DNA from 3 places in the Bacillus sp. JK74 genome. Region 1 is predicted to be linked to each of the others. Evidence: riboswitches for the same ligand, from Rfam matches in the RefSeq annotation. Region 1 holds a riboswitch; each other region holds the start of a gene.

Region 1 (3,273 bases):
GATAAACAAATGAGGGATATAGGAGCTTTTGAGAAAATAAAAAACACCGGTTTTGGTTCACCGATGTTTTTGCAGAAAATTTATTGTTTTTCGTATGTCCAGCCGTCTTTCTGATACACTTTGCCGTTTTTCATCAGGTGCCCGAGCGCCCGCTTAAAGGCGGCTTTGCTTAAATGAAACCGTTCGCGGATATCGTCAGGATCGCTTTTGTCTCCGTAAGGCATCGCGCCGTTTCTTGATCTCAGATAGGTCAGAATCTCCTCCGCGTCAACCGAAAGCGCATCCTGCTTTCTCGGCAGCAGGGACATGTTGACGGAGCCGTCTTCCTTCACCTCGATAACACGCCCCGTCACGCGGCTGCCGAGTCTCGGCTCTTCTTTTCTTTCTGAAGGGTGAATAAACGCGCGGATGCCTTCATCGGTAATCAGAAAAGAGCCTGATGCGATCAGTCTGTACACCGTGCCTGTCAGGTCTTTATTCATGACGTCTTCCTCTGCATCCGTAAATAATTCACTGATGATATCCTCAGGCGCCGGCTTGGCAAACATGCGTCCGCTGCTTGTCACCTTCAGCATGCAATACAGTCTGTCGCCTTTTTGCGGCCAGACGGATTTGTACGGAGGCAGGTGCTCCGTTGCGACGAGCGCGTCTTTTGACAGACCGACGTCGACGAATACGCCCATATCCTCCACAGCGTCCGTCACTTCCACCCATCCGTAGTCATAAAAGCTGATGAGCGGCTTTTTCATCGTCGCCGCGAGTCTTTCCTGATGATCGACGTAAATAAATACGTCCACTTCATCTCTGTCTTCAATATCCTCTGTAATTTCACTGTTATGTAAAAGAACCGTATCCTCGCCGTCGGTTAAAAAATAACCGAAATCGGTTTGGTGATCTATACTAAGCGTGAGCTGCTGCCCTGGTCTCATGTTATCGTCCTTCCTGATTCGCCCGTATGGGGCTGATGTTTTTCTCATTTTTTCCAATATGCATAAATTCATGCTTTATGCAGTTGGACATTTCTCTTTATTCTACTATAATCAACTCATAAGTGAAATGTTATAGGAGGTTTTCTCATGGCAAAAGAAAGTTCTTTTGATATTGTATCCAAAGTTGAATTTCCCGAAGTGCAGAATGCGATTCAGATGACGCTGAAAGAAATCGGCACGCGCTATGACTTTAAAGGATCGAAAAGCGATGTAACTTTAGAAAAGGAAGAACTTGTCCTGATTTCTGATGACGAGTTTAAACTGAATCAGCTCAAAGATGTGCTGAGCGGCAAGCTGATCAAACGGGACGTGCCGACGAAAAACATTGAATACGGCAAAATCGAAAATGCCTCAGGGGGCACGGTGCGCCAGCGCGCGAAGCTTGTACAGGGCATTGATAAAGACAGCGCCAAAAAAATCAACGCGGTGATTAAAAACTCCGGCTTGAAGGTCAAGTCTCAGATTCAGGACGACCAAGTGCGCGTCACCGGAAAAAATAAAGATGATCTGCAGCAGATTATTGCAGCCGTCCGCGGGGCAGACCTGCCGATTGACGTTCAATTTATTAATTTTAGATAAATTATGTGATTCCTATTGATTATTGTCTCTATTTTCGGTAAATTTGGAGAAAGGGATTTTCACAGTTAAGTTTTGGAAACCCATGACAATTATATGAACGTTCTTATCAAGAGAAGCCGAGGGACTGGCCCGACGACGCTTCAGCAACCGGTGTAATGGTTTAACCCAAACCATGACCAAGGTGCTAAATCCAGCAAGCTAAAAACAGCTTGGAAGATAAGAAGAGAGACAAATGATTACAAAGTCTTCTTCTTAAGAAGACTTTTTTTATTTCTCTTTTTTCCTTGCTGAATGTGACGAAGGAGGCAAACAATGGGACTATTACAAGACTTAAAAGAACGGATTTTAATCGGAGACGGCGCGATGGGCACTCTCCTCTATTCCTACGGCATTGACAGATGTTTTGAGGAACTGAACGTATCAAAGCCCGAGGAAATCAAGCGGATACATAAGGCTTACGTCGAAGCCGGGGCAGACATCATCCAGACAAATACGTACGGCGCGAATTTTATTAAGCTCTCAAGATACGGACTTGAGGATGAAACGAAAAAAATCAATCAGGAGGCGGTCAGAATCGCGCGCGCTTCCTCAGACGGCGCTTATGTATTGGGAACGATGGGCGGCATCCGCACCTTTAACAAAAACGCCTACAGCCTGGAGGAGATTAAACGCAGCTTTCGGGAGCAGCTTTATTTATTGCTTCACGAAGAGCCGGACGGTCTGCTCCTGGAAACATACTATGATTTAGAAGAGGCGCGCGAAGTGCTGAAGATAGCGAGAAAAGAAACGGAACTTCCGATTATGCTGAACGTATCCATGCACGAACAGGGCGTGCTGCAGGACGGAACGCCGCTTCGGGAAGCCCTCAGGTCAATTGCCGATCTCGGCGCTGACATAACGGGAATCAATTGCCGGCTCGGCCCGTACCACATGATTGAAGCGCTCACCGAAGTGCCGATTTTCCGTGACGCTTATTTATCGGTCTATCCGAACAGCAGCCTTCCGTCTTTAGAAGAAGGCCGGCTTGTTTATGATACGGACGATGCCTATTTCCGGGAGAGCGCCGTACAGTTCCGCACTCAGGGCGCGCGCATTATCGGCGGCTGCTGCGGTACGACGCCAAACCATATCAGAGCCATGGCTGAAGCGGTCCGCGGACTTTCTCCCGTCACTGATAAAGAAGTGAAAATCAGACGGGAAGAAGAAATCATCTCCGTCCGGAATGAACGGACCGAGCCTGGTTTAAACGAAATCGCCGCTCAAAAACGGTCAATTATCGTAGAGCTTGATCCGCCGAAAAAATTGAATTTTGACAAATTTCTGCAAGCGGCGGCTGAATTAAAAGAAACCGGCATAGAAGCGCTGACGCTCGCCGACAATTCATTGGCGACACCGCGGATCAGCAATGCCGCCTGCGGTTCATTGCTGAAAGAACGCCTTGATATCCGTTCTCTCGTTCACATTACATGCAGAGACCGCAACATCATCGGCCTTCAGTCACATTTAATGGGGCTGGATACGCTCGGGCTCACCGACATTTTAGCCATCACGGGTGATCCTTCAAAAATCGGCGACTTTCCGGGGGCTACCTCCGTCTATGATTTAACGTCCTTTGACTTGATCAGGCTGATTAAACAATTCAACGAGGGCATTTCTTTATCAGGGAAACCGCTCGGCAAGAAAACGAACTTTTCCGTAGCCGGAG
Region 2 (3,273 bases), 200 kb from region 1:
GTCGGCAGAAGAGGAAGACCGAGTGATTCATTCTGCAGCGCCAATCGTTCTTCAAAGCTTGCCGGACGGGAGAAGTCTTTTTCCGTCAGCTGATTCAGCTCTTCTTTTTGAGCTGAGTTCGCTCCTGTTGCGAATGCTTTTAAAGCCTTAAGTGCCGCTTTTGATTCTTCGATCTGCTCATTGACGGCCGCTTTGCCGGACAGAAGCCCTTCTTTTAAGACGCCGAGTTCCGCCAGTTTTTCTTTAGCGTATGACAGGCCGTTCAGCAAATCCTTTTCAAGATGCTCGTCAGGGTGTTTCGCCACCGGCACGTGCAGAAGACTGCTTGAAGGCTGAATCCATAACTCCTCAACATCAGCGTGGCTGAGGATATCCAAAGCTGCATCAAGGCGTTCTTCAACATCGATTTTCCAAATGTTCCGGCCGTCGACCACACCGGCTGCCAGCACTTTATCTTTCGGGAAGCCGTGCTTTTTCAATTGCTCAAGGTTTCTGCCTTTATCATGCACGAAATCAAGTCCGATTCCTTGTACAGGATAAGAAACGAGTTCTTCATATGCATCAACCGAATCGAAGTATGTCTGCAGGAGGACATTCAGTCCTGAAAGCTCTTTTGTGATCGCTTCATAGAGGTCTTTGGCGGCGCGGACATCTTCAGAAGAAGCTGTCACAAGGGCAGGCTCATCAATCTGAACCCATTTGACGCCTTCTGCTTCAAGTTCTTTCAGAAGCTGCACATAAAGAGGAACAAGGCGTTTTTGAATCGCTTTCGCTTCTGATTCTTCGTATCCTTTCGCAAGCGTGACGAATGTATACGGACCGACGATGACAGGTTTCGTTTCCGCTCCGAATTCTTCTTTGATCCGGCGGTAGTCATCAAGCTGTTTATTTCTCGTCAGACGGAATTCAATACTTTCGTCATATTCAGGAACGATGTAATGGTAGTTGGTATTGAACCATTTCGTCATTTCACTGGAAACGGCGTCTTTTACACCGCGGGCAATCGCAAAGTATGTATCAACGGGATCCGTGATGCTGCGGAATCTCTCCGGAATCCAGTTAAAGCTGACGGCGGTATCAAGCACATGGTCATAATGGGTGAAATCAGAGACCGGCACGATATCGATATGTTGGTCAAGCTGGGTTTTGACAGCTGATAAGAATAAGCCGTCAAGCTCTTTAAGAAACGTTTCTTTATCAGTGTTTCCTTTCCAATAAGCCTCAAGTGCTTTTTTCCATTCTCTGTTCAAGCCGATTCTCGGAAAACCGAGGTTCGAAGTTTTGATTGTTGTCATTAAGTCTCCTCCTTTAAGTGAGATGTAACAAAAAAGCCTCTTTCTCATGAGAGAAAGAGGCTTTAACTTCAAAATGCAAGCCTCTCTTATCTCTCAGATCACGTCTGATGGAATTAGCACCGTGCCTTATGAGACAATTGTCTCGGCGCAAAAATCACGCGCCCCATTTCACAATGGAATTACGGTCGGTTGCTGTTGGGGTCAAAAGGCCAATCCCTCGCCCAACTCTCGATAAGAGAAAGTATTTCAATTTTTTTGAAAAGTTACATCATTTGTTGGTTATCTTATCAGCTTATTCAGATCACTGTCAATAGAAAATCTCACAATTTAAAAATTGGTGATGTGACAAACTGATCAATCATTATACGAGAAAAATATCAGAAAGACAGCAGCTGTGCCTGTTCGGCTCTTTCCATCAGCACTTCAGGTGCGTCTAAATACAGAAATCCGTTCCCGGCCAATGTTTTGGCGATGTCCAAAGGAAGGGTCCGCCGCACGAGCTGGGCGTAGACTTCAGCCTCAGAAAGCGTCCGCTGAAACGCGTCCTGTTCAAGCCCTTTTATTAAGGCAAGCGCACCGCTCACATGCGGGGCGGCCATTGAAGTGCCCGTCAGCTTCCCGTATTTATGGTTGGGAAGGGTGGAGAGAATATTTTCTCCCGGAGCCACCAGGTCAATCTCTTTATTAGCGTTTGAAAATTCAGACGATTTACGGGCGATTGAGACTGATCCGACTGCGATTACTTCGTTGTAAGCGGCCGGATATGACAGTTCCTCTGTACGCTCGTCTCCGTCGCCTTCGTTTCCTGCCGCGCAAACGACCAGAACACCGCTGTTTACCGCATTTGTGACGGCTTCTTTCAATTCAGGCACATCGTTCGGCCCGCCGAGTGACATGGAAATAATGTCCGCCTTTTGTTCAACGGCGTAGTTGATGCCGTTAATGATCCATTCGTATTTGCCGCTGCCGTTTTGACCGCCGAGAACTTTAACGATTAAAAGGCTTGCTTCCGGCGCGACACCCGAAATTCCGCCGTTTGAATCATTGGCGGCAATCGTTCCGGAAACGTGTGTCCCGTGTCCGTTGTAATCGGAAATCACGTCTTCTTTGCCTCCGTCATCATCGGTGAAGTTTTTCCCGCCGACAATCCGGTCTTTCAAATCAGGATGATTGATGTCGCAGCCTGTGTCAAGCACCGCGATTTTAATATCCTTGCCTTTAAACCCTTTTGCCCACAACTCTGGCGCCTTAATCACTTTAATCCCCTCAGGAAGCTCGTTCACATCCATGATCTGTTCATCCGTGACATAAGGAATCAAATGCATTTCACCATTCATAAAAAAGCCCTCCTTTTTTATGCTTGCGAGTGGATACAAGGGTGTTGCTACTATTTTATGGCAGAGCATGCCGGCCGGAAAGAGTCATTTGAAGCATTTTCATAAAAAAGGCGTAATCTATCGTACTAAAAAATTTCAAATAAATGGATAGTTTAACAGCTTTCATTTTCATTCATGACCCGCTGACGCTATAATTGGAAATGGGAAAGGAGAAGAGATATGAAGATAAGTGAAGCATTATACAGCTATTTTTCAGAACAAGTGGATCAAATTGCGAAAGAGTGGATCGAAACGATGGAAGATTCGGATCCTAATTCGATTTATTCTTTGACAAATCCCGTCATCACAGAAGAACTGACGGAGCAGGATAAAGAATTTTACCGGCATATTAATAAAATGTATATCATGCCGGAAAAAGAATTTTTAGAAGAGTTCGAGCGGTGGGTGATTGAGCTTGCGAAAGACCAGAAGCATCTGGATACTCCCGTCCAGTATGTGGTCCGTGAATTCATGAGAAACCGGAGACTATACATCAGTTATTATGATGCGTTTGCCGATAAACATGAATCTTCGTTTGCTCAGGGAGAAAGGAAGAAATGGGAGAATTTAATTGCACAAGTATTTGATTTTACGATTTACAC
Region 3 (3,273 bases), on a different contig from region 1:
CTCCGTATGAAAAAGCGTGGATGATCGTCGTGGAACCGGCTGATGCTGAAGAAATCGAAAACCTCATGACTTCTGAGCAATATGACGAAATGACACAGGAAGACTGATCGGATAGCAAAGGGGCCATTTGGACACTCTATCTGTAACGGGAGGTGTCTAAAATGGCTTTTGATAAACAAAAGGTCGATGTGACGGAGAACGTCACGGGCCGCTTTCAAAACGGCCGGTTTTCCTTGTTTCATGAAAATGAAGCCATCGGCGAGATGACAGGCATGGACCAGTACGAGCTCAAACAGGGCTTTTCATTTGAAAATCAAAAATTTTATAAAACAGCCGATGTCATAAACGGCAGCGATCCGAAATATGTCGATTGCGATTATGAGAATGGCTGGTGTTAACAGTTGGCGGTGAATTTCACTGCCTTCTTTTTCAATCTGACGCTAAAACAATCGGCAGGTGACGCGCTTATGTACAACGGAGATGAAAAGGTCATTATCGTAGAAGGAAAATCTGATAAAATCAAAGTCAGGGAAGTGCTCATCGAACCCGCGGAAATCGTCTGTACAAACGGGACGATCGGCCAAACCGAACTGGAAGATTTGGCGGACCGCCTGTTTGACAGAGACGTCTATATTTTAACGGACGCAGATGACTCCGGAGAAAAACTAAGAAAACAGCTGAAACGGGAGCTTCCCGAAGCGCGCCATATTTATATAGACAGAACATACAGGCAAGTCGAGTCGTGCCCGGGCCATCATCTCGCATCTGTGCTGATCAGAGCCGGCTTTGATGCTGACACTGTATTTTTGAAAAAGAACGACCTGAGGTGGTAATCATGAAAGAACTCCAAGAAAATGAACTCGAATCGATTCAGGATGACGTTTATCTCCTGTATTTGTACACCCCGTTTTGCGGCACATGCCAGCTGGCGTCCAAAATGCTTACTGTCGTCGAAGAAATGCTGCCCGGCGCCGCCTTCTATAAAAACAACGTGAATTATTCCCCCGCATTCGCCAAAGCCTATCAGATTGAAAGCGTTCCGTGCTTTTTGCTGTTTAAAGGCGGAGAGCTTGTTGAGAAAGGATACGCCTTCCGCTCCGTTTCCTATTTATATGAGCTGATTAAACAAAAAACATCGCAAACGTTCCCGATGTGACAATATTTACAGGAAAATGTCGTGCGGTTTATAAAGGGTTCTGTCCGTTAAAAAGAGAAAGTGTATGTATGGCCATTAAAACGGGAGGTTATACGAGTGGAGAAAATAGAAGTTTCAGAGAATGACGGACAGCATCTGTTTTTGAAACCGCTATTAAACGCCTCAACGCTGCTGATTACATTCCAAGGAGAAACAGAAGCCTTAACGGTCTCAATTAACGGACAGGGAGAAATGAGAAAAACGTCGGCTTCAAAGGAAAAATCTAATTTGACCTTTTACGGAAACCAGACGGAAATCATCCATCTCCTGCATGGTGATGTCTCTTTGCAAAAGCTTATCCAAAGCGGAAAACTCAAAGTGAAAGGATCATTCAGAGCCCTGCTGAAGCTGGAGGCCATCCTCTGGCTGACAAACGGATTTTTTCAGGCGATCAGTAAACGGCCGTAACTGCCAATCTACTATGTGACAATAGCTTCCAATATTTATTTTATTGACTTTTTATCATTCGCCGTGCTATTCTACAGTAAGAATTTCCGGACGAAAATACGATATGTTTTCTCTTATCAAGAGAGGTGGAGGGAAGTGCCCTATGAAGCCCGGCAACCATCAACAATGTTGAAATGGTGCCAATTCACTCGAAGCGGTCTGCTTTGAAAGATGAGAGAAAGGCCTTTTTCAATAAGCCTTTCTGCTCATTTTTGCAGAAAGGCTTTTCTTTTGCGGAGAAACCCGGAAGATTTCTTAGAATAGTGTAAGGCGGGTGATTGCTTTGATCCATCTTCAAAATGTTTCAAAAATTTACAAAGCGAAGCATGGGGATGTCAATGCTGTCCAAGATGTCACTCTTGATATCAAAAAGGGCGAAATATTTGGAATTATAGGATATAGCGGAGCTGGTAAAAGTTCCTTAATCCGTCTCCTGAACGGCCTTGAAAAGCCGACGTCGGGAACCGTGGAAGTCGCGGGGACGGAATTAAATAAAGTAAGCAGCCGCGGGCTGAGAAAAGCGCGCCAGGAAATCAGCATGATCTTCCAGCATTTTAACCTTTTGTGGTCGCGCACCGTCCGGGAGAATATTATGTTCCCGCTGGAAATCGCCGGCGTGAAAAAAAGCGAACGGGTCCGCCGCGCTGATGAATTGATTAAACTGGTCGGATTAGAGGGGAAAGAAAAATCTTATCCGTCGCAGCTGAGCGGCGGTCAAAAGCAGCGTGTCGGCATCGCCCGGGCGCTCGCCAATAATCCGAAAGTCCTTCTGTGCGATGAAGCGACATCAGCGCTCGATCCGCAGACGACCGATTCAATTTTGGATCTTTTATCCGATATAAATGACAGACTCGGTCTGACGATCGTGCTCATTACCCATGAAATGCACGTCATCCGAAAAATCTGCAACAGAGTCGCCGTCATGGAAAACGGGAAAGTCGTTGAAGAAGGCGAAGTACTCCAAGTTTTCAGAAACCCGCGCGAACCGATGACCAAGCGTTTCGTTCAGCAGGTGACAGAACCGGAAGAGACGAAAGAAACCATCCAGCATTTTCTGCAGGAAACAGCGACAGGGAAAACGATTCAGCTTTCATTTGTCGGGCAGGCCGCCGAGCAGCCCCTCATTACGGAAATGATCCGAAACTTTGATGTGGACGTCAATATTCTGCAGGGGAAAATTTCACAGACGAAGGACGGAGCCTACGGTTCTTTATTCATTCATATTGACGGTCAGGAAAAAGAAGTAGAAAACGTGATCCGGTTCATCAAAGACAAACAGGTAGAAGCAGAGGTGATCACAAATGTTTGAAAAATGGTTCCCGAACGTTGATATAACCGAGCTGTGGACGGCCACATACGAGACCCTTTATATGACGGTCATCGCTTTAGTTTTTTCATTTATCATCGGAGCGATTCTCGGTCTTCTGCTCTTTTTAACGGGCAAGGGAAGCTTATGGGAAAATAAAATCATTAACACCGTGATTGCGGCGGTCGTTAATATTTTCAGGTCTATTCCGTTTCTTATTTTAATTATTCTGCTTCTCGGCTTTACTAAGATTTTGGTCGGATCGATTTTAGGACCGAATGCCGCATTGCCGGCGCTGATTATCGGCTCCGCGCCGTTTTACGCC

Evidence for each region. A riboswitch is a leader RNA that binds a small molecule or an ion and turns the genes downstream of it on or off. The one in region 1 is predicted to bind S-adenosylmethionine.
Region 2: linked by a shared signal. The riboswitch ahead of metE (5-methyltetrahydropteroyltriglutamate--homocysteine S-methyltransferase) and the one ahead of ACWJJ5_RS08900 (bifunctional homocysteine S-methyltransferase/methylenetetrahydrofolate reductase) in region 1 are both predicted to bind S-adenosylmethionine.
Region 3: linked by a shared signal. The riboswitch ahead of metN (methionine ABC transporter ATP-binding protein MetN) and the one ahead of ACWJJ5_RS08900 (bifunctional homocysteine S-methyltransferase/methylenetetrahydrofolate reductase) in region 1 are both predicted to bind S-adenosylmethionine.

The regions. Positions count from the first base shown of each region.
Region 1 is NZ_JBSJQB010000002.1:876,319-879,591, forward strand. It holds gene ACWJJ5_RS08890 (CvfB family protein) at 81-977, opposite strand; gene ACWJJ5_RS08895 (YajQ family cyclic di-GMP-binding protein) at 1,077-1,568, shown strand; SAM riboswitch class I at 1,669-1,791, shown strand; gene ACWJJ5_RS08900 (bifunctional homocysteine S-methyltransferase/methylenetetrahydrofolate reductase) at 1,881-3,273, shown strand, end outside.
Region 2 is NZ_JBSJQB010000002.1:671,870-675,142, reverse strand. It holds gene metE (5-methyltetrahydropteroyltriglutamate--homocysteine S-methyltransferase) at 1-1,295, opposite strand, end outside; SAM riboswitch class I at 1,379-1,533, opposite strand; gene ACWJJ5_RS07700 (S8 family peptidase) at 1,673-2,632, opposite strand; gene ACWJJ5_RS07695 (STAS domain-containing protein) at 2,852-3,273, shown strand, end outside.
Region 3 is NZ_JBSJQB010000001.1:169,766-173,038, reverse strand. It holds gene gcvH (glycine cleavage system protein GcvH) at 1-107, shown strand, start outside; gene ACWJJ5_RS00910 (YusG family protein) at 162-398, shown strand; gene ACWJJ5_RS00905 (toprim domain-containing protein) at 468-833, shown strand; gene ACWJJ5_RS00900 (thioredoxin family protein) at 836-1,156, shown strand; gene ACWJJ5_RS00895 (SCP2 sterol-binding domain-containing protein) at 1,253-1,603, shown strand; SAM riboswitch class I at 1,714-1,820, shown strand; gene metN (methionine ABC transporter ATP-binding protein MetN) at 1,926-2,951, shown strand; gene ACWJJ5_RS00885 (methionine ABC transporter permease) at 2,944-3,273, shown strand, end outside.